DNA from 4 places in the Ferrimonas balearica DSM 9799 genome. Region 1 is predicted to be linked to each of the others. Evidence: predicted binding sites of a transcription regulator. Region 1 holds the regulator's gene; each other region holds the start of a gene.

Region 1 (7,581 bases):
TTACGACAGTATTCATTCCCTAAACTCTCCTGCTACTGGCCGAGGGCCTTGGCCACTTCCGCGGTTTGCACCACGTCACCGGTCTGGTTGTCCCAGGCGTTACGCTGGAAGGTGACTACCGCCGCCAACTCTTTCAGGGTCAGCTGGCTGGCAAACGCCTGCATAGCGGTGCCGGGCTTGCCGTGCACCACAATGTCGACGTGGGCATCAACAGGGCCGGTGGCAACCGGGCTGCCACTGATGGCGGGGAAGACCCCCTGCAGGCCCATGCCATTGGGCTGATGGCAGGCGGCACAACGGCCGTTGTAGACCTGCTCCCCCAGGGCCATGGATTCCTCCAGAGTCAGGGTCTGGGCCAGGGAGTCCTGCTCCGCCTGAGCGGCCGCGGCGCTGGCCTGCTCCTGCTCTGCCAGCCACTGGTCAAACTCCGCTTCCGGCAGCACCTCTACCACCACCGGCATAAAGCCGTGGTCTTTGCCGCACAGCTCGGCGCACTGGCCACGGTAGGTACCGGGCTCATCCACCTTGGTCCAGGCCTCATTGATAAAGCCCGGGTTGGCGTCCTTCTTCACCGCAAACGCCGGCACCCACCAGGAGTGGATAACGTCGTCGGAGGTCAGCAGGAAACGCACTTTGCGGTTGGCAGGGATCACCAGGGGTTTGTCCACCTCCAGCAGGTAGTTTTCGCCCTTGGCTTCCGCGTTGGCGATCTGGTCAGCCGGGGTAGAAAGCAGGCTGTAGAACTCCACCTCATGGTTGAAGTACTTGTAGTGCCACTTCCACTGCGACCCGGTGACCTGGATGGTCAGATCCGCATCGGAGGGATCCTCCATCGCAATCAGGGTGCTGGTGGCGGGCACAGCCATGCCGATGAGGATCAGGAACGGAATCACCGTCCACAGGATCTCCACCTTGGTGCTTTCATGGAAATGCGCGGGTACCGCGCCTTTGGATTTGCGATGGCGGATCAGGGCCCAAATCATCACCCCGAAAACCACCGCCGCAATGGCGCAGCAGATGTAGAAAATGGTCATGTGCAGGCCGTAGACCTGCTGGCTGATCTCGGTCACTCCGGGCGTCATGTTCCAGAGCGAGGGATCCGCCATTGATGGCATCGCCACCAGAGTGGCCAAGCCACCCAACAGCTTGTACTTCACAAACGTTCTCCTCTGACTATTGCTTTCGCAATGTCCAGAGAAGAGCCATCACAGCACGGCTTTGCTCCATGTCAGCTCCCCTCCCCAAAAGGGCTCGGGCATACGCTTTCACTGCAAACGTAACGGCTGCCTTGCGGCCAGTGACACCAGTAAATTGTGATTATTCAGGCGCCAATATCACTCAACTTACAAGCAGACTTGACCTTGATCAAGATCACAAATCAATGAGCCAAAAGAGAAAGATCCATTCCCTCGTGCCACATCAGCGGGTAGTTCAAGGTGGGAATTTCGTCCAGTGGCAAGAGCGATTAGGGGGTAAAACAACAACGCCACCGGAATCGGTGGCGTTGCGGGCAGTCGCGGCAAGGGCGGGCATTAATGCAGGGCGCTGGGGATCTCCAACGGCGAACCCTGGCCCACTTCAAACAGGAAGGCGGGACAGTGGGCACGACGCGATACCAGCTCGAGTCGGCGGCGATCCCGGGCATCCAGCTGGGGCACCCAGGCCAGCGCCACCGCACAGGTGGTGCCGGACACCGCCTGTTCCAGCGCCCACTGGGCAGCAACGTCATCGTCGCAGCGCACCTGAAGCACCCGGCTCAGATCGACCCCGGCATCCGCCAGCACGGTTTTCCAGTCAAATGCCGGTGGGTTAATCAACAGCAGCCAACGCGGGGCGCGGCTGTAATCCGCCAGCTGCGGGGCCAGGCGGGCCAGCGCCAAACGGCCGGCATCATCACCCTGAGGGGCAGTCTGAACCTGTTGCCAGTCGAGGCCGGGTTGTTGCCACAGACCCGGATGTTCCCGTCGCACTCCCTGCCGCGTTTTCATTACTGCCATCCTCCGTTGCGAACCACGCCAACCGCCAGGCCTTCAATGGCCAGCGCGGTGTCTTCCAGATCCACGACAATCGGCTCGTACTCCGCGTTTTCCGCGTGCAGATACACCACGTTGCCGCGACGCTCGAACCGCTTGACGGTCACTTCATCTTCACCCACCCGGGCCACAACCACCTGACCATTGCGGGCATCCTGAGTCTGGTGCACTGCCAACAGGTCGCCGTCGAGGATGCCGATCTCCTTCATGGAGTCACCGCGCACCCGCAACAGGTAGTTGGCGGACGGACGGAACAGGTTGCCATCCATCTGGTAGTGGGTTTCCACATGCTCCTGAGCCAGAATCGGCTCACCGGCGGCCACCCGGCCAATCAGCGGCAGGCCCAACTGCTCCGGCTCCGGCTCGTTGTAGAGCAGACGGATGCCGCGGGAGGTACCAGGGACAATCTCAATAAAGCCTTTACGGGCCAGCGCCTTAAGGTGCTCTTCCGCCGCGTTGGCACTCTTAAAACCCAGCTGCCGGGCAATCTCGGCCCGGGTCGGGGGCATCCCGGTGTCCTGCATATGCTGGCGAACCAGATCGAACACCTGATTCTGGCGGGGCGTAAGTGGCTTCATCGCTGGCGCGCTCCTGGGGACTGGCTAAATCCCTGTTTATTCATACAGTAGATACTGTGAGTATATACAGCATGGTGATGAATTCAACAGGTCAACGCATAAAGTTATCCCTTTGTTCTGCCGATCATCTCCGACTGGAACCCCTGGTTTCCGCTCCGGCGCAGATCTGACCACCGTAACAGAAGCACAATCGACTCTGTCAGCGCTGCCAGTTATTGGCCTTTCGGTGTACACTCTGCCCCAATTCCGTTCGTCCAGAATAAGAAGCACACTTCGTGAGTCAGAACATATTCCCGGCGTGGCAACAACCACTCCGCTGGGCTCAGAAAGCCCTGGTGACCAGCAAAGCGGTCCCACAGGACCCCATCGCTGAGCTGGATCTCGACCCAAACCGTCCGCTGGTCTACGTGCTGCCCCAGGAGTCATTCTCTGACCGTCTGGCGCTGCACGAGTGCTGCGAAAAGCTGGGCCTGCCCAGCCCGTTCGAGCCTCTGGTGATCAAGGGCGAAACCGTCAGCCGCATCATTGCGCTGGAGCCAGCCCAACTGCTGTTCAGCCAGGGTCGCACCACCGATTTCAAAGCCCGTTTCGAGCGCCTGCTGTCGCTGCACCGCGAGCACGACGACCTGGATGTCCAGGTGGTGCCGGTCAGCCTGCTGTGGGGCCGTAACCCCGGCAAAGAGGAGGAGAGCGTCAAAGCGACCCTGCTCAACAAGAAGAACCCCACCTGGCTGCGTAAGACCTTTATCCTGGCGATGCTGGGGCGGGACAACTTTATCCGCTTCTCCCGGGCCGTCTCCTTGCGCCATATGGCCGACAACCACGGCACCGACGCCACCATCGCCAACAAGCTGGCCCGGGTAGCCCGGGTGCACTTTGGCCGCCAGCGCACCGTGGCCACCGGCCCGCGCCTGCCGGATCGTCAGGCACTGTTCCACGGTCTGCTCGCCTCCGAGGTGATCAAAGACGCCATCGCTGACGAAGCCAAGAGCAAAAAGATTTCGGAAGCCAAAGCCCGCGAGCGGGCGCTGGAGTATCTGGAGGAGATCTCCGCCGATTACTCCGACAGCCTGATGCGCATCGGTGATCGGGTCCTGACCTGGCTCTGGAACAAGCTCTACAGCGGCATCAATGTGCGCGGTGCTGAGCAGATCCGCCAGCTGTCCCAGGATGGCCACGAGATCGTGTTTGTGCCCTGCCACCGCAGCCATATGGACTACCTGCTGCTGTCCTACGTGATCTATCGTCAGGGCATGGTGCCGCCGCACATCGCCGCCGGGGTAAACCTTAACTTCTGGCCCGCCGGCCCGATCTTCCGTCGTGGCGGCGCGTTCTTTATCCGTCGCTCCTTTAAGGGCAACAAGCTCTACTCAGCGGTGTTCCGCGAGTACCTCGATCAGCTGTTTAAACGCGGCTACTCGGTAGAGTACTTCTGCGAAGGCGGGCGTTCTCGTACCGGCCGTCTGCTGCCGCCGAAAACCGGCATGATCGCCATGACCGTCAACAGCGTGCTGCGTGGTCTGGAGCGTCCGGTGACGCTGGTGCCGGTTTACCTGGGCTACGACCACGTGATGGAGGTGTCCACCTATCACAAGGAGCTGGCCGGTAAGAAGAAACAGAAAGAGAGCGCCTGGCAGGTGTTCTCCGCCATCCGTAACCTCAAGGATTACGGCCAGGGCTACGTGAACTTTGGTGCCCCCATCACCGTGCACCAATTCCTGAACGAGCATGCCCCGAGCTGGCGCACCGACACCGCCGACGGCGACTTGAAGCACGGCTGGATGACCCCCACCGTGAACAAGCTGGCCAACCAGTTGATGACCCGCATCAACGACGCGGCCGCCGCCTCCGCAATGACCCTGACCACCTCCATCCTGCTGGCCACTGAGCAGCACGCCATGCCGCGCCGGGCGCTGGAGAAGCAACTCGACTTCTACCTCGACCTGCTGCGGGCGGTGCCCTACACCCCGCTGGCCACCGCGCCGGAGGGGGATGGTGAGGCGGTGTTGAAGCAGGTGCTGGACCTCAACAAATTCGATGTCAGCGAAGACGCCATGGGTGAGATCGTTTCCATCCATGAGGGCAACGCCGTCACCATGACCTACTACCGCAACAACACTCTGCACCTGCTGGTGCTGCCTGGCCTGATGGCCAGCCTGTTGCTGCGCAAAGGCTGTATGACCCGCGACGCCATCCTGGATGAGATCCGCGCCCTCTACCCGCTGCTTGAGGCTGAGCTGTTTATGGGTCTGAGCAATGGCGAGCTGGATTGCTACCTCAACGCCCTGCTCAATGAGCTGGTGCGTCTGGAGATGGTTGAGGACTGCAAAGAGGGGCTGGTACCGCGCCAGAGCCGCCGCGCTGAGCTGTACAACCTGGCCAACCAGGTGCAGGAAACCCTGCAGCGTTACGCCATCGTTCTGTCCCGCCTGATGAAAGAGCCGGAGATTGAGCGTGGCACCCTGGAGAAAGAGAGCCAGGTACTGGCTGAGCGTCTGGCCCGTCTGCATGGCATCAGTGCGCCGGAGTTCTTTGATAAGAAGGGCTTCACCATACTGACCAACTGCCTGAAAGAGATGGGTTGCCTCGGTGATGATGCCGACCAGGACAAGGTGAAGGCACTGGCCAAAACCGTATTGGGCCTGATCCCCGCCTCCATCCACAGCAGCATCGTCAATAATGACTGAGCGGTGACTGACCACAACAGGGCGGGTTCACCCGCCCTTTTTTATTGACCACACCATGACGCAACCCAACGCCGTTCTCACCCTGCGGACCGAGCGCCTGGCCCTGGCCAGCAAGCCCTTTGCCGCCCGTGGCGCCACCGTGCCGCGCTGTCCGCGCTGCCAGATCGCGGTAGAGCATTGCTGCTGTGCCTGGGCCCGACCGGGCCAGAGTCACCTGCGCTTCTGCCTGCTGATGCACCATAAGGAACCGATGAAGCCGACCAATACCGGTCGCCTGATTGCGGAGATCCTGCCGGACACGGCCGCCTTCTGCTGGGATCGCACCGAGCCGGATCCAGCCCTGCTGACCCTGCTGGCTGACCCGCAATATCAACCGATGATCGTGTTCCCCGGCCAGTACAGCACCCCGGAGCGGGTGCACGAAACGATCGATGCGCCGAAGGGTAAAACCCCGCTGCTGATCCTGCTGGACGGCACCTGGAAGCAGGCACGACGGATGTTTCAGAGTGACTATCTGGCGGGCCTGCCGGTGCTCTCCATCACGCCGGAAGCCCTCAGCCGTTACAAGCTGCGCAGTGCCGCCCACGACCACCAGCTGGCTACCGCCGAAGTGGCGGCCCAGGTGCTGGCGATCGGGGGGGATCAACGCAACGCCCAGGTGCTGGACGCGTTCTTTCAGGTGTTCTCACAGCGCTACTACGCCGGCAAGCGGCAACTGCCGGTCACCGCCGATACGGAACCGTTCGCTTATCTGGAAAATCTGGTGGACTAGTTGGACTCGCGCAGGGCTTTGATCCGTTCATCGTGGTCAGGGTGACTGCGCAGCCAACCCGGCAACTCACTGCTCCCCTGTTCGGCCAGTCGCTCAAACATCACCGCCAGCTGGGCCGGATCCCCTCCGGCCCGGCGCAGCATCTCAGCGCCAAGCGCATCGGCCTCGCGCTCCATATCCCGGCTATAGCCACTCTCCAGCAGAATCCTCGGCAACTCGACCAGCGGGCCGGTGGCGGCACTGGCATCACCGGTCATCAGGGTCACCAGCAGCGCCCCGTAGGCGCCCTGCAGCACTCCGCGCAGTCCATGCCGCGCCTCCACATGCACCAACTCATGCGCCAGCACCCCAAGCCACTGATCGTCGTGGTCAGTCAGCGCCACTAGCTGGTCGAGTAACACAATGTCACCACTGGGCAGGGCAAAGGCGTTGGGCCCAATTTTTGGCGCACTGCGCAGGTGCAGACGGAAGTCTGAAGGGTTCAGCTCATTGGCGCGCAGCAAGCGGACAAACCCATCCCGGATCTGCTGCTGCCGGGCCAGTGGCAACTCGCTTCGGTCTAACGGCAACTCATACAGCGCCTGTTGTGACATCTCGTCGAGCAGGTCATCAGGAAGCGCTTCAGCGGTAGATTGCGCCAATGCCGGCACCCCGTATTGGTAGGCGCCAAACGCGCCGCCGATCACCAGCAGGGTGCCAATCAACACCGCCCGGCCACTGCGCTCCATCCGGTCCACCAGACGCAGGCCCTGGCGCCCCTGTCTCTGCATCAGTTGGTCCAGCGCCTCGTGCTGGTCACAGACAAAGCGCCAGCCATTGGCCAACACCAGGGTGCGCGGCATGCTGCCCAACCGCGCCGGTATGGTCAGTTCGGCCAGCTCAGCAAAGGGCTGGCCCTGCCCGTCACGATACAGCGCGCCATCCGCGGCCACCCGCAACACGCCGTGAGCGCTGCGACTCTGTTGACCATCCAACCACTGTCCACTCAGTTGCATCACAGCCCCAGCGCCAAATCGACGTCAAAAATCTCGCTGGCTTCGGCGCCCGCCGCGGCCAGCTCCTCCTCCTGCAGCGCCACCATCTCATCCAGTGCGGTGGCCGGTGCCACGCTCAGGGTTTCCGCCCGGTACTGGGCCCAGCGCACCTTGGCATAGGGGATAAACAGTCCGAGGGTCGCGATGATCGCCAACTGGTTACTGATCAGGATCCAGCTCATCCGCCACCACTGCAGGGTGGAGCTGAAGGTCAGCGATTCCAATTTGCTGTGGCGAAGTGCCAGCTCCATCAGGCCCGCTTTAAACAGCGGCCAGAACACCACAACCAACAGGTAGAACGGCGCCAGAACGGCCAGCACCATCAGCGGGTTGTTCTCCAGATCCATCAGCGTGCTCACCAGCCCCAGTCCGAAAAAGCCCGCAAACAGACACAGCAGAAACAGGGTGCCCGCCACCAGGCAGAACAGGTAGACCGGCCCGGCCGGCAGCGTCAGCTCAAACTGCTGCTTGCCGTAC
Region 2 (7,581 bases), 1.9 Mb from region 1:
CACCTGACCGTTGTGACGCTGCAGGTCCTGAACCAGCTGAGACGGGGTGTAAAACCCCATCGGCTGGCTGTTAAGCAGGGCGCAGGTAAACGCCACCGGGTAGTGGTATTTCAGCCAGGCCGACGCGTAGGCCAGCAGAGCGAAACTGGCGGAGTGGGATTCGGGAAAACCGTACTCACCAAAGCCGCGGATCTGGCGGAAGATCTGATCGGCAAACTCGGCGCTGTAGCCGCGTTCCGCCATCCCCTGCTTCAGCTTGCGCTCAAACTTTTCCAGCTCACCATGGCGCTTCCAGCTGGCCATGGCCCGGCGCAACTTATCCGCTTCGCCGCCGGAGAAGCCCGCCGCCACCATCGCCAGTTTGATCACCTGCTCCTGAAAAATCGGCACCCCCAGGGTCCGCTCCAGCACCTCCCTCACCGCCTCGCTGGGGTAGCTGACCGGTTCCAGCCCATGCCGGCGCTTCAGATAGGGGTGCACCATATCCCCCTGGATCGGCCCCGGCCGGACAATGGCGATCTGCACCACCAGGTCGTAATAGCTGCGTGGCCGCAGCCTCGGCAGCATGTTGCTCTGGGCCCGCGACTCAATCTGGAACACCCCGACGCTGTCGGCCCGGCACAGCATGTCATACACCGCCGGGTCATCCGCCACCACGTCCGCCAGCGCCATCGGCTGGCCTCGCCACTGCCCCACCGACTGCAGGCAACGACGGATGGCGCTGAGCATCCCCAGCGCCAGAATGTCCACCTTCAACAGCCCCAGAGCTTCCAGATCATCCTTGTCCCACTGGATCACGGTGCGCTCGGCCATCGCCGCATTCTCCACCGGCACCAGCTCCGACAGCGGGCCTGCTGAGATCACGAATCCCCCCACGTGCTGGGACAGGTGGCGGGGAAACCCCAGTAACTGCTCCACCAGGCGGATCAGCAGCAAGGCACGCGGACCGGTCAGCCCCAGTGCCGCCAGCTGGGCCTGCCAGGGTTGGCTCGGGTCACGGCGGTCGACGCCGCGCAGGCCACGCTCAATCAGCCCCTCATCAATGCCCAGCACCTTACCCAGATCCCGCATGGCACTTTTAAAGCGGTAACTGATCACCGTGGCGGCCAACGCCGCCCGGCCCCGCCCGTACTTGCGGTAGATGTACTGGATCACCTCCTCCCGACGCTGATGCTCAAAATCCACGTCGATGTCCGGCGGTTCATCCCGCTCCCGCGACAAAAACCGCTCAAACAGCAGGTTGACCTTGGTGGGGTCCACTTCGGTGATCCCCAGGCAGTAACACACCACCGAGTTGGCCGCCGAGCCGCGGCCCTGGTGCAGAATCGCTTCACGCTTGGCGAACTGCACGATGTCGTAGATGGTGAGGAAGAAGTAGTGGTAGCCGAGCTCGTCGATCAGGGCAAACTCCTGCTCCAGCTGTCGGCTGACCGACTCCGGCACGGCCTCGCCATAGCGGCGCCGGGCGCCTTTCAGGGTTTCCTGGCGCAGATGGTCGCTGGCACTCATCCCTTCCGGCACCAGCTCCGCCGGGTACTCATAGCGCAGTTCATCCAGGCTGAACTGGCAACGGCTGGCCAGGCTGACGGTGCTGGCCAGCCACTCGGCGCGGTGCCGCTGCACCAGCCTCGTCCGGGGTTTCAGGTACGCCTCTGCGTTACCGGCCAGACGACCACCGGCCTGCTCCAGCGAGCAGCCCAGGCGGATACAGGTCAGCGCGTCCAGCAACGGCTGCCGGGCTTTTTCATGCATCCGCACCGGGTCTGCCGCCACCATCGGCACCTCCAACTGCCGGGCCAGAGCCTCCTGAGCCGTCAGCCACTCCCCTTCGCCGCCGCGCAGCATCCGCTCCGCCACCAGAAAGATGCGTTCCGCAAAGCGCCGGGCCAGCCAACGTCCCCGCTCCAGCGCCTCAGTCGGCGCTGCCGGTGCCCACAGCAACAGGCAGTTGGGCAGCGTCAGGTCATCCCACTCCAGCCGGTACTGGCCCTTGTCACAGCGGCGTCGGGCCAGGGTGATCAGCGCCGACAACTCGCCGTAGCCCACCCGGTTCATCGCCAGCAGGATCAGGCGGTCCTGATCCAGCACAAATTCGCTGCCGACAATCAGCTTCAGGCCCGCACTCTTGGCGGCCATATGGGCCTTGACCACCCCGGCCAGAGAGCACTCATCGGTCAGCGCCAGCGCGTCATAGCCCAGCTCAGCGGCTTGCTGCACCAGTTCATCCGGGTGGGACGCCCCCTGTAAAAAGCTGTAGTTGCTGGCACTGCGCAGCTGGGCAAAGCCGGTTTCAGAAGCCGCCATGAACAAACCATCCCTGACCATCGCGAAACAGCCACAACCGCCGCCCCGCCGGATCCAGGCCAATAAAGTAGTCCCGCGCCACCGGCTGGGCGTCCCACCAACCGGTTTCAATCCGCTCCGGCCCGGACAGCAGAGTGACCGTGTCACGAGCGATCGGGGCCGGTTCCGGCAACAGCCACAGCGGCCGCTCTGCCACCACGGCCTCGCCAGCGCCCGCGCCCGGGGCACAACGGCGCTGGGCCAGTTCGGGCCGCACCTCCGCCACGCTCTGCAAACTGTAAATCCGCTCCGCCCCCAACCGCGCCTGCAGCCGCGCCAACAGGTCCTGGGCGGCCCGGTCCGGCCCCTGCCCCGGCAGCAGCGCCGCCGACTCCGGCTCCAGCGGCAACAGCACCGGCGCCGCCAGCGTCAGGGCGATCACCGGCTCATACAGCACCAGTCGCTCCAGTTGCAGCTGACACAGGGTCATCCACACTTCGGCCCGGAACTCCGGTCCCGCCGCCCGCAAAGTCAGCTCAGTGGCGGGCCGGTCCCGGTGTTGCAGACCAATCTGCACCTCACTGGCCGCCAACTGGCGTCGGCGCAGCAGCTCGGCCAGCTCCAGAAACAGGCGATTGAGGGGAAAACGCAGCACCGCCAGAGTCTCGATCTCCTCCATCAGCTCAAGTCGACGCTGGTAATGTTCCGGCGGCTGAAAATGGGGACGGGGATCCGGTCGCTGGCCCAGCAGGCGTTCGAGATAAAGCAGCAGTTCCGCGCCGAAACGCTGGCCCAGCTCGGCCCGGGGCAGCGCCAACAGCGCTTTGCCATCATGCACCCCCATACCGGCCAGCCGGACTTCAGCGTCGGCAGGCAGATCCCAGGCGCTCAGTGGCAACGAAGCGAGCGCCTCCATCACCGGTCGGGCTTCGGTTTCCGGCTGTCGGGCCCGGGCCAGCAAAGCCGCGGCCATGGGGGTATGGGACAGCGCCCAGTGAGCCGGTTGCCCCAGTGACGCCAGCCCCTGCTGCAACGCCGACAACCACGAGGCCAGTCCACCAAACAGGCGCAGCATGGAGCTGACCTCCAGCACCAGGGTCTGGGGCGGAAACAGCATCACCTGCCCGCTGAGGCCATACGCCCACTGCGCCATCGCCTCCAGCAGCGGCGCCTCATCCGGCAGCGGGTGGCACAGCAAGCCGTCACACAGCGCCGTCGCGGTGGCCAGCCGCTGGCCGGGCACCACACCGAGCGCCAGTGCGGCATCATTGCACTGCTGAATCGTCAGCGGGTGGCCGCTGATCAGGGCCAGCGGCCGTTCGCTTTGGGGCAGTCCGCGGGCCAGGTGATGCAGGGCCAGATCGGGAAAATGGATCCCCAGCAACATCACCACGGCCCCTGCAGCAATACCGGAGCGTGGCAAGGTTCGGACTCTGGGGTCACGCCCTGCCCGCAGAGCGGCAGGAAAAACGCCGGTTTGGGCCAGCCGCCCCGCTCTTTCAGCAACGACACCGAGAGGCCGCCGGGCTGGCGACTCCAGCTCAGCCGCAGCGGCACCGGGTGGGGTTGCTCGGCCAGCACCAGGGGCAGATGCAGCATCAACAGGCAACGGCCCCGCTCTGCCGCCAGTTGCAGGCGTCGCACCTGGGCCACGCTGAGGTTGTCCAGCCAGGCCAGTACCAGCGCACAGCGGCCGCTGCCCAGGGCCTGTTCCAGCGTCCACAACTGCTCCTGTGAGTCCCGTGCATCCACGCAGACAAGGCGGCTGAGATCGACCCCGATCTGCTGCCAGCCCGGCGCATACAGCGGCACCGGTGGCGCCACACAGAGCAGCCAGCGGTCGGCATCGGAGTCCGCCAGCAGCGGCACCAGCAGCGGTGATAACGCCGGGTCATCCGCCAGCAGTTCCACCACGCCATAACGTGGCCAGCCCCCTAAGGCCAGCTGTTGGTCAAGGGATGAGAATCCGGTTGGCAGGCTTTCGCCCCCAGCTTGCTGCTGGCTCGCCAGCCAGATGTCATTTCGGTTGAGTAGATGGGAAACCGGCGCTTCCATAGGAACACACGAACACTGTACATTTATACAGTTATCTTAGTGTTCCTGCCCACGATCGCAAGCGAAACCCTGTCTCAACCGGGGAACAAACACGCAGAATGTGAACCGACTGCTATGCTGACAACTCGGGATTTCGCGGTCCTGAAGAGGCCAGATACCCCCCAATCGAAGCAATCTCATCGCCAGTCGTCAGGAGCCATGGGAAAATTGGTATGCCAATAAGCAGTTACGCCTCGTTCCGGCAATGTCTGGAGCAGGACAGGCTCCACTCCAAACGCTCCGCAGGTGCGGCGAAGTACTTTTTCGATGCCATTTGGCAATTCACCGTACTGCTGCGCCTGTGCGAATGGATGCACAACCGCAAACACCGCGTGGGCTACCTGCTGTGCTGCCCGTTGTTCCGCTGGCGCTCCCGCACTCTGGGTTTCACCATCCCCATCAATACCTGTGGTCCCGGCTTATACGTGCCCCACTACGGCACCATCGTTATCAATACCCGGGCCCGCATCGGACGTAACTGCACCATCCACACCGATGTGTGCATCGGGCGACACCCGGACAGTAAAGAGCGGGTGCCAACCTTGGGTGACAACATCTACATCGGCCCCGGTGCCAAGATCTACGACGCCATCACCGTGGCCAATGGCGCCACTATTGGGGCCAACGCGGTGGTGAACCGGTCATTCAATGAGGAAAATTGCGTGTTGGCCGGGGTGCCCGCCAAAATGCTGACAAAAAAAGCCGGCGCTTCTCAGCCCCGGCCCCTTCATCTCGCGTCGTTCTCTAAATCACCGGACCCCTAAGCCCCGAGCGCCTGGGCATGGAAGCGCAGGTGGTCATCAATAAAGGTGGCAATAAAGTAGTAGCTGTGGTCATACCCCGGGTGCATACGCAGGGTCAGTGGGTGATCCACCGCGTCACAGGCCGCGCGGAACGCTTCGGGCATCAGTTGCGATTCGAGGAAGGGATCCTTGCTGCCCTGGTCAATCAGGATGGGGAGGCGCTCCTCTGCGCTGGCCACCAGCAGCGTGGCATCGTACTGCTGCCAGTCGGCGGGGTCCGGCCCCAGGTAAGCGCTGAACGCTTTGCGTCCCCAGGGGGCTTCTGTGGGGTGGCAGATCGGCGAAAACGCGGACACTGACGCGTATACTCCAGGGTTACGCAGGGCCGCCACCAACGCACCATGCCCCCCCATCGAGTGACCGCAGATGCTCTTATCCGCCCGCACCGGCAGGTTCATCTCCACCAGCGTTGGCAGCTCATCGGTGACGTATTCGTACATCCGGTAATGATCGGCCCAGGGCGGCTCGGTGGCATCCACATAGAATCCCGCCCCGGAGCCCAAGTCGTCCTCATCATGCTCACCGGGCAACGCCAGTCCCCGGGGGCTGGTGTCGGGACAGACAATGGCCAACCCCAGTTGGGCGGCCAGCCGGAAGGCCCCCGCCTTCTGACAGAAGTTCTCGTCGGTGCAGGTCAGGCCCGACAACCAATACAACACCGGCACCCGGGCCGCCATCACCTGAGGCGGCAGGAATACCGCAAACACCATGTCGGTAGCGGTGGCCTCACTGTGGTGGCGATAACGGCGCAACCAGCCGTCGAACACTTCGGTTTGCGATAACAGTTCCATGGGGGTTCCTCGTGCTGGCGTCCGTCGACGCAGTATAGGCGGGGATGCGGTCAGGCGTCAGGGCGCGAGCCGCCGCCGGGCCTCGCCTTCGACCAGGATGCACTCATCCATATAGCCCAACCGCACATCCAGTCGGGTCTCTACGGTCATATTGACCAGAAACTCGGTGCCAGCCCGTGACACCATGGCCCGCTCCAGCGCCACTTGAGTGGACGGCGGCTCGCCCGCAGGCAACAGATAGATCCAGTATCGCTGGCAACTCGTGCCCGACGCAGCGCCTAAACTTTCACTGTCCACTCGCTGCAGGGGGCCCGAATAACTGTGTGCGGCAAAGCTGGCTGGCCCGCCGCTCTGGCAACCTGCCAACAGCCCTGTGACCAGCAATAGTCCGATTCTCTTTTTCATGGAACTGACCGATAATGAGGAACAATTTCCCCAGATTACCAAGCCTTAACAGCATCGCAAATGATCGGGAGCCGCCATGTCTGCCAATACCAACCTTGAACGGATCTGGAACACCCTGGAGCGGGTGCCGGCGGGCAAGGTGGTGAGCTACGGCCAACTGGCCGATCTGGCGGGCCTGCCCGGTCGGGCGCGACTGGCGGCAAGGGCACTGCGACTGGCGCCGCCACAGCGGCAACTGCCCTGGCACCGGGTGATCGGTGCCAGCGGCAAGATCAGCATCGCCAAAGACAGCCCCGGCTACCGGGAGCAGATGGCGCGGCTGCGCAGTGAAGGGGTGGAAGTGAACAATGGCCGGATTGCGCTGTCACTGTATCAGTGGCAACCGGATCTGGCCGAGTTGCTGTGGCAACTGGACTACTGATAGGAACCGCCATTGATGAAGCCGCTGCTGCTGGCCCTGCTACTGACCCTGCCCATGCTGGGCCAGGCCGATCCCTTTACCCCCTTCCGCGCTGACTATGAGGTGTTTCATGGCAGCAGTTCCCTGGGGGGCGGCTACTACCACCTGGAGCAGCTGAGCGACAACCGCTACCGCATGGGCTACCAGAGTGACGTCTCCTTCCTGCTGCTGTCGGATGTGCGCACCGAAACCTCGGTGTTTGAACGGCAGGATAACGATGTGCTGAAACCCCTCAACTACCGCATGGACCGCAAGGGCAGCGGCCCGGACTTCGGTGCCAGCATCCAGTTTGAGGGCAGTGAGATCGTGGCGAAATACAAAAAGCGCCAGAAAACTTTCCCGATGCGTTCACCGGTGTTCGACAACCTGCTGTACCAGCAGCAGCTGCGCCTCGACGTGGCGGCGGGCAAAACCGATATGCACTACCCGCTGATCCAGAAAACCAGCGAGCGCAACCATTACTATCGGGTGATCGGCGAAGAGGAGGTCACCATCCCCGATGGTACCGCCACCGCCATCCGGGTGGAGCGCATCCGTGAAGCCGGTGATCCCAAGCGCACCGTTATCTGGTTCCTGCCCCAGATGAACTACGTCGTGGCGCGCCTGGCCCACTTTGAAGATGGCGACCTGAAAGCCGACATGCGGCTGCAGAAGGTGGAGTTCTACTGATTCTCCCCGGCCCGGGGCCTCAGCCCTGGGCCACCACTTTCCCCTCCCGGAACAGACACCAGCTTCCCGCTTCCAT
Region 3 (7,581 bases), 2.1 Mb from region 1:
CACCGCAATGTCCAGGGGGTAGTTATTGGCCAGGTACTCGCCTTCAGAGGCGGTCTGACTGGCCTGCACCTGGTTGCCCAGCTCAGAAAGGCGCACCTTAAGGTGGTGGCAAAGGAGCGGGTCATCTTCAATTACAAGTATTTGCATATCGGTGGTCCGGGTAAGCCATTCAATCCACTACAGCATACGCTGAACGGCTGTATCCTGGCTGAACTTGATCAACAGAGTGTCGGCACTGTAGCAAAACGTGACGGGGCGGGCGCTTTTGCTGTTAACAAAAATGGCAAAAAAAGGTCATTCACGTAGAATAGCCTGCCACCTTTTGCCAACAAGGATGCGACGATGTTGCGCACGCTGCTCGCCGTTACGGCTCTGCTGTTCTCCACTCTCGTCGGGGCTGAAACCCTCTACTTCACTGCGATTCCGGATCAGGATGAGCGTCGCCTGCAAACCCGTTTTGATCAGGTGGCCGACTACCTGGCCGAAACCCTCGACGTTGAGGTGAAGTACCTGCCGGTGAAATCCTACGCGGCGGCGGTGACGGCGTTTCGCAATAATCAGGTGCAGCTGGCCTGGTTTGGTGGGCTTTCCGGTTTGCAGGCGCGGCGCATGGTGCCGGGCTCCCAGGCCATTGCCCAGGGCTACGAGGACCAGTTTTTCCGTACCTACTTTGTGGTGAATACCCGCACCGGCCTGGATAAACAGCGCGAACTGGCGCGGGAAGACCTGATGGGCCTCAGCTTTACCTATGGTGCCAAGGGCTCCACCTCCGGTCGCCTGATGCCCCAGTACTACATCGAGAAGCATCTGGGGCGGGACAGTGACGTGTTCAGTCGGGTGGGCTACTCCGGTGACCACAGCCGCACCCTGGCCCAGGTTCAGGCCGGTGTGTTTGACGCCGGTGCGGTCAACTACAAGGTCTGGCAACAGGCGATCCGCGATGGGGTGGTGGATCCGGCCAAGATTAAGGTGCTGTGGGAAACGCCGCCTTACCCGGATTACCACTGGACCGTGCGCGGGGATGCCGACGCCCGATTCGGTGATGGTTTTACCCGTCGCCTTCAGGCCGCCTTGCTGGGCATGACCGAGCCTGAACTGCTCAACGCCTTCCCCCGCCAGGGCTTTGTCGAAGCCAGTAACGAGGACTATCAGGCCATTTCGGACGTTGCTGAGGCGATTGGCCTGTTGCGCTGATGCCACTGTTTACGTTGAACCGGGCCACCCTGCGACAAGGCAACGAAGTGGTGTTGCAGTCGGTCAGCCTGGCGATTCAGGCGGACGAGCGGGTGGCCATTCTCGGCCCCTCCGGGGTGGGGAAAACCACGCTGTTGAACCACCTCTACCAGCAGGCGCCCCAGCAAGTGGCGCTCTGCCCCCAGGCTCAGGGCCTGGTGGAACCCCTGTCGGTTTACCACAACATCTACATGGGCGAACTGAATCGCCACTCCAGCCTGTACAACCTGATCAATCTGCTGCTGCCTTTGCCAAAGCCCCGTCGCGCCATTGGTGAACTGGCCGCCAGTCTGGGACTGGATGGCAAGCTGATGACGCCGGTTGCACAGTTGTCCGGTGGCCAACGCCAGCGCACCGCGCTGGGACGGGCTTTGCATCAGGCTAAGCCCACTCTGGTGGCGGATGAACCGGTATCCGCGCTCGATCCGATACAAGCCAAATCCGTACTGCAACGTGCGCTTGAACAGCACCAGGGGGCGGTGGTGGCCCTGCATGACGTGGCGTTGGCCCGGGCATGTTTTGACCGGGTACTGGGCTTGTCCGGCGGCCGGTTATTGTTCGATAAGCCCGCTGAGACGCTGTCAGAGGCGGATCTGGCGCAACTTTACCGATGATGACTCCGCGCTTGCGTCGCCTGACCCTGGGACTGTTGGTGCTGGGTGGCGTTTGTGCGGTTGTTGGCGATGTTGGCCTGGTTGCCACTGAGCCGGGCAGTGAGCTGTTGCGCCTGTTCCAGGGGCTGTTGATGCCCGACTTCCTGGCCACGGAACGGTTGTTTGAGGCGCTGTTCGCCACCGTGGCCTTTGCGCTGCTGGGGGTGACGCTGGGGGCCGTGGTGGGGGCGATGCTGGCGCCGCTCTATCATCTTCGACTGGTGCGATACGGTTGCGGCCTGTTGCGGTCGGTGCATGAGCTGTTCTGGGCGCTGCTGCTGATGCAGCTGTTTGGCTTGTCGGGCCTGACCGGAGTACTGGCGCTGGCGATCCCATTCTCCGCCATGTTTGCCCGCATCTATTCCGACCTTCTGGCCCAGGCACCTGCCACCGTAGAGCAGGCTCTGCCTTATCAAACCCGCTGGCTTGATCGTTTGCTCTATGGACGTCTGGCACCGATGTGGCCGGCGCTGGCCAGCTATACCCGCTACCGCTTCGAGTGCGCCATCCGTTCCGCCACCGTGCTGGGCTTTATCGGCTTACCCACCCTCGGCTTTTACCTCGAGTCCGCCTTTCGACAGGGATTTTACGCACAGGGGGGCGCGCTGCTGTGGCTGCTGCTGCTGTTGATCGGCAGCTTGCGCTGGTGGGGGCGTCCTGCGCTATTGCTGCTGTTACTGGCGCTCTCGCTGTGGTGGTTGCCGCCAATGGTGTGGCCGGGTGGTCAGTGGATCGTCCAGTTTCTGACCGAAGGGATCTGGCCCGCACCGTTGCGTCAGGGGGATTGGGCGGGGCTCTGGCAATGGGCCAGCAGCCTGTTTCCCCTGGCGGCGGATGGCCTGGTCAACACCTTACTGGTGTCCGGACTGGCCCTGGCCATCAGTCTGGTGCTGACCCTGCTGCTGTGGCCCTGGGCCAGCCGCTCAGTGATGGGACACGCCAGCACCGTGGGGCAGGGGGTATTGCTGTTTGGGCGTTCATTGCCCGAGCTGTGGCTGGCCTTTGTCCTGATGCTGGTGCTCGGTCCAAGTGCCTTGCCGGCCGCGCTTGCATTGGCGCTGCATAATGGTGCGCTGGTGGCTTTTCTGACTGCGCGGGAAGCGGACCGCCTGACCCTTCGGCCCGACGCGCCCCGAGGCTGGAACCGGCACCACTACGAACTGTTGCCGCGGGTTTACCCCGGCATGGTCAACCTGCTGATGTATCGATTTGAGTCGATGGTGCGGGAGACGGCAATGATGGGGATGCTTGGCATCGCGACATTGGGGTTCTACGTGGACAGTGCGTTTGAGCTGTTTCGTTTTGATGAGGCGATGGCGTTGATCCTGCTCAGTGGACTATTGAATCTTTTGGTCGAGGGTGCGTGTCGCCGGGCGTTGTCGACCCGCTGAGAACGCAATGGATGAACCATCGTACTGCCATTGCAGTTCGCCTAACAGGCCGTGGAGCAGGGCGTCATAGAGTGCCTCCAGAGTGGTCGGGTCGAGCCACTCCGGGCTTTGCTCGAGCAGAGAGGGCAGTGGAGTTACCCGCCAAATCACCGGGTTGCCCCGGTTATCCCGGCTGAACTCAAATGCCACCAGACTTAATCCCAGTGTGTTCTGCAACTGCCGTAGTGGCCGGATGTCTCCCGAACGCCCGGCGCCGTGTTGCGCCACAAATGGTCGGGTTTCGTAGTAGTGCTCACCGGTGAGCACACCGAGAAAGTCGTTATGCTCAGGCGTCTGGCTGGCATCCGCCTGGCGGCAGGCCATCGGTTTTACCATCCCATTCCAGGGCAGGGAGGCCCACTGACGTCGATTGCCAACCAACAGCGGCGGCCGTCCGAGTTGGGCCTGATCGCGCACAATCAGTGGGCACCCGAGGCGGGCACTGAGCGCATCAAAATCGCTGCTTTGGCCGCAGGGTAAGGTGTGACTGCAGCCGATCCCCAGCTCTTGTGCGGTGGCGATGGCGGTAGCCTGACGGCTGTGGTTGAGCCGTGAAATGGGATTGAAAACCGGCAGTTGATGGTCAAGGTAGTGCTGCTCCAGTGCCAGTAACTCATCCAATCGGTGAGGGCCAGGTTCGGTCATCGGTGTGGGCGCCCAGGGCAGCAGACCTTTGCCGCCGGGCCAGCGCAAGGCACCGGGGCCGGTACCGATGCCGAATCGAATATGACGGTATAACGTTGGATGGTGGGCACTCAGCCAGTCAAAGAAAGCCAGATGCCAACGATCTGGTTGCTGCACCACCACATGGAGGTGGGGGCGTCCTAACAGAAACGGCAGGTTGCGCACGCCAAAGCGCCACCTCAGACGGAGGTGGGAGCGAAGTCGCGACAGCCACGTTGGGGCGTTCATAACGTTGATATTGGGGTTACCTGGGAAAGTGCCATTACACCGGGAGCCGGTGTGGTTAAACTTGCACCAAGAAGGGTCATGGTGCACCTTATCCGGGGCAGCTATGCCTCTAATCTAGTTACTTTTACTGTAGTCCAGTCGCCAGCAGTCTACCCATATCGGATACTGTTTATTTATCCAGTGTTGTTTGCTACCCTGACTGGGCAATGAGTTTTCACAGATGAGGATGCGGACATGGCGGTGATCGTCAAGTACGTGGTGGAGCGGGACGGAGAGGAGCGGATGACCTTTTCAACCAAAGCCGAAGCGGACGCGTACGACAAGATGCTGGATCTGGCCGAGAGCCTGGAGCCAATGCTGGCCCAGTCGACGCTGGTTGAGGAAGAGAAACTGGAGGAGTTGGCCCTCTTCCTGGCGGAACGCAAGGTGGAACTGATGGCCTTGCTGAAGGGTGGAAAAGCCGCTAAACCGGCCGCGAAGCCTGCGGCGAAAGCCAGTAAGGCCAGCAAAGCCGCCTGAGTGCTTGCATCAAAAAAGACCGGCCATGGGCCGGTCTTTTTGTTGGCATGTCAGAGGGTTCCGCCCTGTGGTGGTTTGCGGGCAAACAGCGGGCGCAGGCTCCAGGCAGCCAGCAGGCTGAACAGCATGACGCTGGACATAATGGCCGCCAGTCGCAGCCAGGGGGCACCACTGGCCTGGCGCAGGGCGATAAAATCGACAGTGCTGGGCAGCCACACCGCCAGTACGCCGGCCACCAGGCCCGCCTGCAGCACAATGACACTCCAGCGACGTCGGGCCAACAGCAGCAGGGGAGCCAGGGCGAGCAGGGCGGTGGGCAGCAGAGCGCCAAAGCGCATAAAGTGGGCAGCCAGCAGCAGGTAGGCCAGCACAACAAGAACAATTCGCCAGATCATGGGTTACTCCTGAATCCGATGCCGACACAGTAACCCAGTGACGGAGGGCAGGCACTGCCCCAAAGGGGGTAGTTTGATGCTATCCGTGTGATCTCTTTGGCAATTTTGAACTCAGGCACAAACAAAAGCCCGCCATTAAGGCGGGCTTTTTCAATTCAGGCTGAGAGTCAGGCGTCTTTGCCGGACTTACGGCGGCTGGCCGTCGGTGCCTTGGGGCTGTTGGCCTGCACCAGTTCGCCGGTCAGCTCCGCAACGGTCTGGCCATACTGGGTCAGCGCTTCGATGCTGGTTTTCATGTAGCTTTCCATCCCTTCGCGGAATTGGTTGGACAGCTCCACCTGCTTCTCCACCAGCTGCATGGGGGTGGCGCACTGGGCCAGTGCCTGACTGTTTTCCAGGCTGCTCTGAACCATCTGGTTAACAAAGTCGTTATTGCGCAGCGCAGCATCGCTGGCAAACTGAGTGCTCAGTTCACGCACTTTGGTGTTGGTATCAATGCTGCGTTGCAGCTGCTCATCAAACTGGGTCTTTACGTCAGTAAACATGCGCCATGCTCCCCGCTAAATTGGCCAATAATGGAATTGTGCAGTGCACAATCAATGCTTAATTTAGAGCCGGGGTGGCGAAAGATCAAGCAAAATTGTGCGCTGCACAAAAAGTTCATATTGTGCTGCGTCCACGGCTGGCCTTTCTTTGCCCAGTCCAACTCCCTACACTGGGGCAAACACCGACAGGACATCACCATGAAGTTGATCAAGCGTTACCCCAATCGCCGACTCTACGATACCGAGCTGAAGCGTTACATTACGCTGGCGGACGTTCGTGATTACATCAAGGGATACCAAAGCTTCGAGGTGGTGGATTCCAAAACCGGTGATCCCTTAACCCGCCAGGTGTTGCTGCAGGTGCTGACAGAGATGGAGAGTGAAGGGCATGCCTCGGTTCTCACCGATAAATTCCTGGAGGAGATCATCCGTCTCTATGACAGCCGCATGAGTGGTATGGCCGGCCAGTGGCTGGAGCAGGCGATGGTCAGTTTGCTGGGGCAACAGCAGCAGTGGCAGCAGGAGCTCAAGCGGATGCAGGAGTTCAACCCTGCCCAGGTGTTTGGCGCCTTTTTTAACCCGATGGGCGATCGGGATAAAAAGTAAGCCAGGCAGAAAGCCTCATTCGAAATCAGTTGTTTAACACACGATTGCAGCGCGAATTATTTTCATGTTCGGTATAAGTTAATTTGCATGGATTAAAATATCGCCAGTCGCTCTTTAGGGAGTAGGTTCAGCTCAAATTTGCGCCTATAATCCGCGCGTTTTTTTTCGTAGGAAGTTTGAGATGAAAAAGCTCGTTCTGAGCGCAGTGGCCGTTGCCCTGACCACCTCCTCCCTGACTGGCTGCATGGGCCAGATGGGCGTATCCGCCGCCGTAACCAAAGCCAACCTGTCCGTCGTGGACAACCGTTACGGCCGCGCCGGTCTGTTTATGCTGATGAGCCCGGTATACGGCATCGCCAGCATGGCTGACCTGTTTATCTTCAACAGCATCGAGTTCTGGACTGGCACCAACCCGATCACCGGTCGTTCTCCGGCGGTGGTTGATATGCCGGTAGAAGCGATCTTCAAGGTAAACCAGCACCTGGACAGCAGCCTGACCGAAAACCCGAATCTGGACCAGAAGCTCCAGGGCAAGGTTGAGCGTATCCAGATGGAGTACCTGGACCAGGACAGCACCCGCATGAACCTGTTCTTCGAAGACGGTTCTGAGCGTCAGCTGCTGGGTCAGCGTATGGGCGACCGCGTTGAGTTCAGCCTCGATGGCGAAGCCATTGCGACCGTATCCGTTGCCGAACTGGAAGCTTACGTCGAGACTCGTCAAAGCTAAGTTCACCAGGCAGGAAGAAGCCGGGCATTTGCCCGGCTTTTTTTGTGCCCATTCCTATCCTCGATAGGGTCATTGTTCTGTCAGATAGCGGTGGCATGGTTTTCTGCACATCGTTGCAACTGCGCTTTACTTAAGACAGCAACGTCACCTGTGACAAGGAGCTCCCATGACCCTTTCTGAACTGGATATCGCCGTGGTGCTGTTGGATGGCACCGAATCTCCCGGTACGACGCCGCAGGACGTCGACGCCTGCCTGACACTGTCATTGGATGAATTGATCGAACAGGCAGAGAACTGGCCGGGAATGGTGGCCATTCCACAGCAAATGACGGCGTAACGGCACTTTTCGTGCGATAAAAAAACACGGCCAGTTGGCCGTGTTTTTTGTGCGCTTAAGGCAGGTCCGGAATCGGCTCTGGCCGGTAGTGTTCCGGCGTCAGACCGGCCATCTCGGGCAGCACGGTGCCGATGGCGATGGAGGACCAGGTGCCGCTGATGATGCCGACAAACAGCGCAATGGCGAAGCCGTGCAGCGAGGCACCGGCAAAGATCCAGACCGCC
Region 4 (7,581 bases), 1.2 Mb from region 1:
TCTCGTTTGGTTCCGGCCCAACTGTGTTTCATGGCTGATCCTCAGGACTTCATCACACCTTCTTGAATTGGCGAGAAAATAAAGTTCAACACCGGTCGGGAACAGGTAGAAAAAGGGAGCCGAATGGTTGATTGCATACCGGAGTCGGAATGTGTGAATTGGATCGTCCGATGCCACGGGACGGAAGGTTGGGGGAGGGCTGGGAGCTGGCAGAGGAAGCGGGTTGGTAAGTCTTTGGAAAGACAGAATTTACCGGAGCCAGAAAACCAAAAAGCCCATCCTTTCGGATGGGCTTTTCAAACGCGTTTGGTGGAGTCGGCGGGAGTTGAACCCGCGTCCGAAATACCTACACCGTCGGTCCTACATGCTTAGCCATCTCATTTAGTTAACCCGTACGACGCCGAGTGGCAGGCTTCGCTAGGGCGAGTCCGATTAGTTTTAACGCTTCACCTACGGACAAAGGTTCCACGCGATCCTACAGGGTTTGACTGCCTTGAATCCTCAGCCAGTAGGCGGGGCTTTGGAGGCAGGCTCTCTACTGCTTATTAGGCAGCGAGTGCGTAGTTTTCGTCGTTTGCGACTATTTTTTTGCGGCTTTTTACGTGGCCAACCGCCCCACGGCATGCACCTTGGGCTTTAATATCCCGTCGAATCCTGAATCGACCCCAAGTACTTCGTCAGTCTACCACGGCTGGCTCGGCGGCGCCAAGCCATAACTGGATAGATCGACAGCAATCAGCGCATCGAGCCTTTCATCACGCGGGCTTTCTCCCGCTGCCAGTCGCGCTCTTTGCTGTCCTGGCGCTTGTCGTGCGTCTGTTTACCCTGGGCCAGGGCAATCTCCAGCTTGGCGAACGACTTCTTCCAGTACAGCGCCACCGGCACGATGGTGAGACCCTTCTGCTCCACCTGGCCAATCAGCCGGTCCAGCTCGCGGCGGTTGAGCAGCAGCTTACGGGAGCGCATGGGTTCACACACCACGTGGGTGGAGGCGGTGTTCAGCGGGGTGATGTTGCAGCCCACGAGGTAGGCCTCACCACGTTGGATGATCACATAGCAGTCGGTCAGGTTCACTTTACCTGCCCGCATGGATTTGACTTCCCAGCCCTGCAGGGCCAGACCCGCCTCAAACTTCTCGAGGAACTTGTACTCGTGCTTCGCTTTTTTGTTCAGCGCGATGGTCGAGGAAGTGGGCGTGGATTTCTTTGCGTTTTTCTTTGCCATAGGCGCAGCATTATACCCGCCCGACGCCATTTTGGTATCGTCTTCGCTGTGGCAAAATAGCCCAATTCCGAATTTGGGAGAGGTTATATGCCCGAGATCAATCGAAGCGCCCTGGTGCGCTTCAGCGCGCCGCAGATGTACGCCCTGGTGAACGACGTTGCGGCGTACCCGCAGTTCCTGCCTGGCTGTGTTGGCTCCGAGGTGCACGAGGCCGATGACGCCCAGATGCGTGCCTCGGTTTCGGTGCGCAAGGCGGGCATTGCCCAGACCTTTACCACCCGCAACACCCTGGTGGCGGATTCCGAGATTGCGATGGCGCTGGAATCCGGTCCGTTCCGGCAGCTGCAGGGCGTTTGGCGTTTTCTGCCGCTGCGCGAGGACGCCTGCAAAGTGGAGCTGAGCCTCAACTTTGAATTCACCAATGCGCTGGTGGAAAAGGCGTTCGGTAAGGTGTTCAACGAACTGGCCCAGAACATGGTGCACGCCTTCTCCGAACGTGCCAAGGAGGTCTACCGTGGCTGAGATGATGCAGGTGGAGGTGGTGTACGCGCTGCCGGATGAAGCCTTTATCCGTAAGTTGATGGTGCCGGTGGGCAGCACGGCGGAGGCGGCCATCGAAGCGTCCGGCGTACTGGCGCGGTTTCCTGAGATTGATCTGACCAAACTGAAGATCGGCATCTTCAGCCGTACCGTAAAGCTGACTCAGGTGCTGGAACCGGGTGAGCGCGTCGAGATCTACCGGCCGCTGATTGCGGACCCGCGCGAGGTGCGCAAGCGCCGGGCAGAAAAAGCGAAGAGCGAAGGTCGCGCTGATGCGGTGACCGGTGGCAAGCCGAACCCGCTGCGGGCCAAGCCGGAATAACGCTTCGACTACTGCAACCCGAAAACAAAAGGGCGGCCATTGGCCGCCCTTTTTGCTGTCTGATGGTGCGGTTACGGACGACCGCCCTGCAGTGGGGTGTTGAAGTTGTCGCTCAGGGTGTAATCCCCGTCGACGGAGACCACCGCGTCATCGGCAAAGTGCACCACCAGCTCTTTGCGGGTGAGCTCATTGGTGCGGCCATTCTTAAACTGGTAGACGTAGTACCAGGTGTCGGAAGCGAAGCTGTCACGCAGCACCGGGCGGCCGAGGACAAACTCCACCTGCTCGCGGTTCATGCCAATACGCAGCTTTTCCACCTGATTCTGCTCGATAAAATTCCCTTGAGGGATGTCGATCTTGTAAACCATCCAATCGAAGACCGAGCAACCGGTGACACCGGCACTGAGTGCGGCGGCCACCATCAGCATCCTGAACTGCTTCATCCTAATCTCTGCGTTACCTTGGCGTTAGAGAGGCATCATAACCAAGCCGGGGGGACAAAAAAAGCTCCCCGGAGGGAGCTTTTGGTGGCCAGGGCCGTTACATGGCGGCCTGGAAGATGGCGCAGATCTCCTCGTGAGTGGCCTGTTTCGGGTTGGTCAGGCCGCAGGCATCGTTCAGGGCGTTGGTGGCCAGAGTCGGAATGTCCTCGGCTTTTACGCCCAACTCGGTCAGGTTGGCCGGGATTTGGATGTCGGCGGACAGGGTGCGGATGGCGGCCAGGGCCTGTTGGGCTGCTTCGTCATCGCTCATACCACGGGTATCCACGCCCATGCAGCGGGCAACGCCGGCCAACTGACGTGCTGCCACCTTGGCGTTGTACGCCTGCACGTGGGGCAGCAGGATGGCGTTGCAGACGCCGTGGGGCAGGTCATAGAAGCCGCCAAGTTGGTGGGCCATGGCGTGCACGTAGCCGAGGCTGGCGTTGTTAAAGGCCATGCCGGCCAGGAACTGGGCGTAGGCCATCTGTTCCCGGGCTTCGATATCGCTGCCGTCTTCAACGGCGCGACGCAGGTACTGGCTGATCAAAGCGATGGCTTTCTCGGCGCAGGCGTCGGTGATCGGGGTGGCGGCGATGGAAACGTAGGCTTCCACGGCGTGGGTGAGCGCGTCCATGCCGGTGGCGGCGGTCAGCGCTTTGGGTTTGGCCAGCATCAGCTCGGGGTCGTTAACGGACAGCAGCGGGGTGGTGTGCTTGTCCACGATGGCCATCTTAATGTGACGGGCTTCGTCAGTGATGATGCAGAACCGGGTCATCTCGGAGGCGGTGCCGGCGGTGGTGTTGATCGCCACCAGCGGGGCTTGCGGTTTGGCGGATTGGTCGACCCCTTCGTAATCGCGGATATCGCCACCGTTGGTGGCCACCAGAGCGATGCCCTTGGCGCAGTCGTGGGGAGAGCCGCCGCCGAAGGAGATAACGAAGTCACACTGGTGCTGGCGGAACAGGGCCAGGCCGGCTTCGACGTTGGCGGTGGTGGGGTTGGGCTGAACGCCATCGAAAACCACCGAGCCGATCCCCTGTTGACCCAAGGCTTCGGTCAGTTTGGCCACCAGCCCCAGCTCAACCAGTGGGGTATCGGTCACCACCAGCCCCTTGGTAAAGCCCAGGGTGCTGATGTCCTGGATGGCATCATCCAACGCACCACGACCTAAGGTATTGACGGAAGGGATAAAAAACTTAGTTGCGGACATAGGCGTCCTCCTAGTTTTAAGCTTTGAGAAATCGGGTTCAAAAGGCTTCCTAGGGGTAACGCTAGCATTGCCATAGGGGCATCGGCGTGATCCGGATCAGGCTTTTGTCCGCCCGTTCCCGATCCAGTTCACAACCGACTCTGACTGCTCAATCCGTGTCCGACACCAGCAGTTCGCGGGCATTGGCCAGGGTGTTGTCGGTGATGGTATCGCCACCCAGCAAACGGGCCAGTTCCTGCAACCGGGCTTCTCCCAGCAGCGGCGTCATGCGCGTTTCGGTGCTCTTGCCCTGGCTCTGTTTGGCCACAAACATGTGGTTATGGCCATTCCCCGCCACCTGGGGCAGGTGGGTCACACAGAACACCTGAGTGGACTGGCCCAGCTGGCGCAACATGCGGCCGACGACGGCGGCGGTGGGGCCGGAGATCCCCACATCCACTTCGTCGAAAATCAGGGTTGGGGTGGCCACCTTCTTCGCGGTGATCACCTGAATGGCCAGGCCGATGCGTGACAGTTCGCCACCGGAGGCGGATTTGGCGATGGGTTGCAGCGGCTGCCCCGGGTTGGTGGTAACGAGGAACTGCACCCGGTCTGCCCCGGTGGGCGACAGCGCGTCGGCACGATGCTCGACGCTGATCTGGAAGCGGGCATGGGGCATGGCCAGGGCTTTCAGATTGTCGGTCACCAGTTTATCCAGTTCACGGGCGTAGCGCTGGCGGCTCTTATTCAGCTTCAGGGCACGCTCGGCCAGTTGCTCACGGGCGGCATCGCGGGCCTCGCCCAGCTGTTCGATCTGTTCGTCACTGCCTGCCAGGTCGGCCAGCTCGTCCGCCAATTGCTGGTGGTGCTGGGCCAGTTCATGGGCGGAGACCATATGCTTGCGGGCCAGGGTCATGGCGCGTGACAGGCGGTTTTCCAGCTCATTAAAGCGCTCTGGGTCCATCTCCAGCCGGTCGCGATAGCGCTCCAGTTCGCTGCTGCTCTCCTGCACCTGAATCAGGCCTTCGTGCAGCATGTTGGTGATGTCGGCCAGGGCCGGGTCTTCGCCGGCGAGGGCATCCACCTGACTGATGGCTTGCTGCAACAGGGCCTGAACGCTGACCTCATCCCCCTCACTGAGCAGATACAGAGCGCGTTGGCTTTGTTCCAGCAGGGTGCCGCAGTTGGCCAGGCGGCGGTGTTCCACCTCAATGGCTTCAAACTCGCCCGGTTGCAGGGCGAATTCGTCCAGCTCCTGTACCTGATACTCCAGTAACTGCGCCCGCGCCTGGCGCTGCTCCTGCTGCTCTTTGAGCTGTTTCAGCTGCAGGTCGAGGGATTTCCACTGCTGGTAGGCATCCTGACACTGTTTCAGCAGGTTGAAGTGACCGGCGTACTGATCCAGCAGGGCCAGCTGCGTATCGCTGTGCAGCATGCCGTGATGGGCATGCTGGCCATGGATGCTGATCAGGGTTTCGCCCAGGGCTTTGAGCTGGGAAAGCGGCACCGGATTGCCGTTGATCCAGGCGCGGGAGCGCCCCTCACTGCTGATGCTACGGCGCAGGATGCACTCTTCGTCGTCGTCCAGGGCGTTGCTGCGCAGCCACTGCAGGGCAGCGGGGATGGCGGCAACGTCAAAGCGGGCGGAGATCTCAGCCCGCTCTGCGCCGGGGCGCACCATGCCGGCTTCGCCACGACCACCGAGGCAGAGGCTGAGGGCATCGATGGCGATCGATTTCCCTGCGCCGGTTTCGCCGGTGATGGTGGTCATTCCGGGGGCAAAATCGAGTTCCAAAAATTTTACGATGGCAAAATTGGCAACCGTCAGTTGAGTGAGCATGACGCGTCCCTGTGTAGTTAATCTGTGTCGTTAACTGTGCAGATAAACAGTGCTGTACGGAGATACAGTATATGCGGTTTTTTTACCCGGTAAAGCGGCGGGCCTAAAATTTTGTGCGTACGCTGACATTTTGCCTGGAGGAGCGGGTCATGAGTGCAGTGGCGGTGGTAACGGGCGCCAATCGGGGGATCGGTTGGCAGGTGGCATTGCAGTTGGCGGAACGGGGATTTCAGGTGGTGCTGAGTGCCCGCGATGCCGGAGCGGCAGAGCGTGCGGCGGCGGAGATTCGTCAGCGCGGCGGGCAGGCGCTGCCCTATGCATTGAATGTGCGGGACCCGCAGGCGGCGGCTGGGTTAGCCGGCTGGCTGGAGACCCACTTTGGCCAGGTGGATGTGCTGGTCAATAACGCCGGGGTGTTTCTGGACAACGACGTGTCACTGATGGACCTGAGCGACGAGGTGCTCAACCTGACGCTGCAAACCAACCTGCTGGGGCCCATCTATTTGTGCCGTGCCCTGGTGCCACTGATGAAGGCCAAAGGGTATGGCCGCATCGTTAACGTCTCATCAGGCTACGGTGCCCTTAACGACATGGGGCCCTATATCGCCGCTTACCGTATCTCCAAGGCGGGGCTGAATGCGCTGACGGCGGAACTGGCGGCGGAGCTGACGGACACCAATATTAAGGTGAACTCGGTCTGCCCGGGCTGGGTGCGGACGGAGATGGGCGGCGCCAGCGCGACACGTTCGCCGGAGGAGGCCGCTGCGGATCTGGTGTGGGCGGCCACCCTCGACGAAAAAGGCCCCAGCGGGGCCTTTCTGCGGTATCGCGAAGTGATCCCTTGGTAGGGGTCAGAACAACTTGCTGCCCCAGCCCAGTTTGCTGCGCAGTACCTGAAAGTAGCTGTGGCCTTTGGGGTGGATCAGGCGCAGCGCGTGGTCCGCCTTGCGGATGACGATCTCATCGCCGGGCAGCGCCGCCAGAGTAATGTGGCCATCACAGCTGACCTCCAGTGGCCGACTGCCCATGTCCGGTGACGCGATAAGTTTCACCTCGCTGTCGCCGTCCACCACGATGGGGCGGCCTGACAGGGTATGGGGGAACATCGGCACCAGAATTACGGCGTTCAGGTTGGGGGTGAGAATGGCGCCTCCGGCGGAGAGGGAATACGCGGTGGAGCCGGTGGGGCTGGAAACGATCATGCCGTCGGCGCGCTGGCTGTACATAAAGCGGCCATCGATATACACCTCGAACTCGATCATGTGCGCCACTTTGCCCGGGTGCAGTACCGCTTCGTTCACTGCGGTATTGCAGGCTTTGAGCTCACCATGACGATACACCTCCGCCTGCAGCAGGAAGCGACGTTCAATATCGAATTCGCCAGCCAGCACCCGCTCAAGCGGTGCCTCAAAATGTTCCGGGTCGAGATCGGTCAGGAAGCCCAGGTTGCCCCGGTTCACCCCAATTACCGCGACATCGAAGCGGGACAACACCCGCGCGGCGCCCAACATATTGCCGTCCCCGCCCACGACGATGGCCAGGTCACATCGCTGTCCGAGAGTGGTAAGGTCAACGCGTTCGGCTTTATCGCAGCCGAGGTGTTTGGCCACCCGCTGTTCCAGCAGTACCTCGTAGCCCTGTTTGCGCAGCCAGTAAAACAGCCGGGTCAGGGTCTGGTTGGCGCCGTCATGATCCGGTTTGCCAATCAGGCCGATGGTATGGAAGGGATTGGTCATGATGTTGTTGGTGTTGGCCCTTGAAGTGGCGGAGTTCGTCCCCATAATAGGCTCAGTGATTTATTGAATAAAGTGGTTTTGCCTGGAGTTGAGATGGCTGACAAGCAGCAAAAAGTAGCGCCGAATGAGGAAATTGAAGCAACTGAGACTGACGCGGTAGAGCAATCCGCCGAGGAACAAGTGCACGCCGAGGACGCTGCCGCCGAGCGCATTGCCGAGCTGGAAGCGGAGCTGGCCAAGGCTCATGA

Evidence for each region. Region 1 encodes LexA, which represses DNA repair genes until DNA is damaged. Its sites were predicted from a motif close to TACTGTATNNNNATACAGTA; they were not measured.
Region 2: a site for LexA is predicted at 4,352-4,371, ahead of imuA (translesion DNA synthesis-associated protein ImuA). Genes of this name have one in related genera too.
Region 3: a site for LexA is predicted at 4,392-4,411, ahead of FBAL_RS10840 (YebG family protein). Genes of this name have one in related genera too.
Region 4: a site for LexA is predicted at 5,630-5,649, ahead of recN (DNA repair protein RecN). Genes of this name have one in related genera too.

The regions. Positions count from the first base shown of each region.
Region 1 covers NC_014541.1:200,017-207,597, reverse strand. Annotated here, with positions in the region: gene ctaD (cytochrome c oxidase subunit I) at 1-16, opposite strand, end outside; partial or broken gene coxB (cytochrome c oxidase subunit II) at 54-1,115, opposite strand; gene FBAL_RS00955 (hypothetical protein) at 1,533-1,988, opposite strand; gene lexA (transcriptional repressor LexA) at 1,988-2,611, opposite strand; gene plsB (glycerol-3-phosphate 1-O-acyltransferase PlsB) at 2,887-5,298, shown strand; gene FBAL_RS00940 (tRNA-uridine aminocarboxypropyltransferase) at 5,354-6,070, shown strand; gene FBAL_RS00935 (M48 family metallopeptidase) at 6,067-7,065, opposite strand; gene FBAL_RS00930 (YjgN family protein) at 7,065-7,581, opposite strand, start outside.
Region 2 covers NC_014541.1:2,535,253-2,542,833, forward strand. Annotated here, with positions in the region: gene FBAL_RS11505 (error-prone DNA polymerase) at 1-2,304, opposite strand, end outside; gene FBAL_RS20280 (Y-family DNA polymerase) at 2,291-3,670, opposite strand; gene imuA (translesion DNA synthesis-associated protein ImuA) at 3,670-4,338, opposite strand; gene FBAL_RS11520 (serine O-acetyltransferase) at 4,551-5,141, shown strand; gene fghA (S-formylglutathione hydrolase) at 5,138-5,971, opposite strand; gene FBAL_RS20450 (hypothetical protein) at 6,029-6,205, opposite strand; gene FBAL_RS11530 (MGMT family protein) at 6,453-6,797, shown strand; gene FBAL_RS11535 (DUF3108 domain-containing protein) at 6,813-7,505, shown strand; gene FBAL_RS11540 (class II glutamine amidotransferase) at 7,525-7,581, opposite strand, start outside.
Region 3 covers NC_014541.1:2,379,776-2,387,356, reverse strand. Annotated here, with positions in the region: gene FBAL_RS10865 (response regulator) at 1-147, opposite strand, end outside; gene FBAL_RS10860 (putative selenate ABC transporter substrate-binding protein) at 343-1,194, shown strand; gene FBAL_RS10855 (ATP-binding cassette domain-containing protein) at 1,194-1,847, shown strand; gene FBAL_RS10850 (PhnE/PtxC family ABC transporter permease) at 1,844-3,277, shown strand; gene FBAL_RS10845 (hypothetical protein) at 3,224-4,228, opposite strand; gene FBAL_RS10840 (YebG family protein) at 4,463-4,747, shown strand; gene FBAL_RS10835 (hypothetical protein) at 4,798-5,142, opposite strand; gene FBAL_RS10830 (phasin family protein) at 5,310-5,687, opposite strand; gene phaR (polyhydroxyalkanoate synthesis repressor PhaR) at 5,886-6,293, shown strand; gene FBAL_RS10820 (DUF3332 domain-containing protein) at 6,475-7,020, shown strand; gene FBAL_RS20445 (hypothetical protein) at 7,187-7,357, shown strand; gene secF (protein translocase subunit SecF) at 7,413-7,581, opposite strand, start outside.
Region 4 covers NC_014541.1:3,266,256-3,273,836, reverse strand. Annotated here, with positions in the region: gene FBAL_RS14940 (cytochrome c3 family protein) at 1-32, opposite strand, end outside; RNA gene ssrA (transfer-messenger RNA) at 308-667, opposite strand; gene smpB (SsrA-binding protein SmpB) at 736-1,224, opposite strand; gene FBAL_RS14930 (SRPBCC family protein) at 1,312-1,746, shown strand; gene FBAL_RS14925 (RnfH family protein) at 1,748-2,086, shown strand; gene FBAL_RS14920 (outer membrane protein assembly factor BamE) at 2,158-2,529, opposite strand; gene yiaY (L-threonine dehydrogenase) at 2,627-3,778, opposite strand; gene recN (DNA repair protein RecN) at 3,927-5,597, opposite strand; gene FBAL_RS14905 (SDR family NAD(P)-dependent oxidoreductase) at 5,747-6,445, shown strand; gene nadK (NAD(+) kinase) at 6,449-7,333, opposite strand; gene grpE (nucleotide exchange factor GrpE) at 7,427-7,581, shown strand, end outside.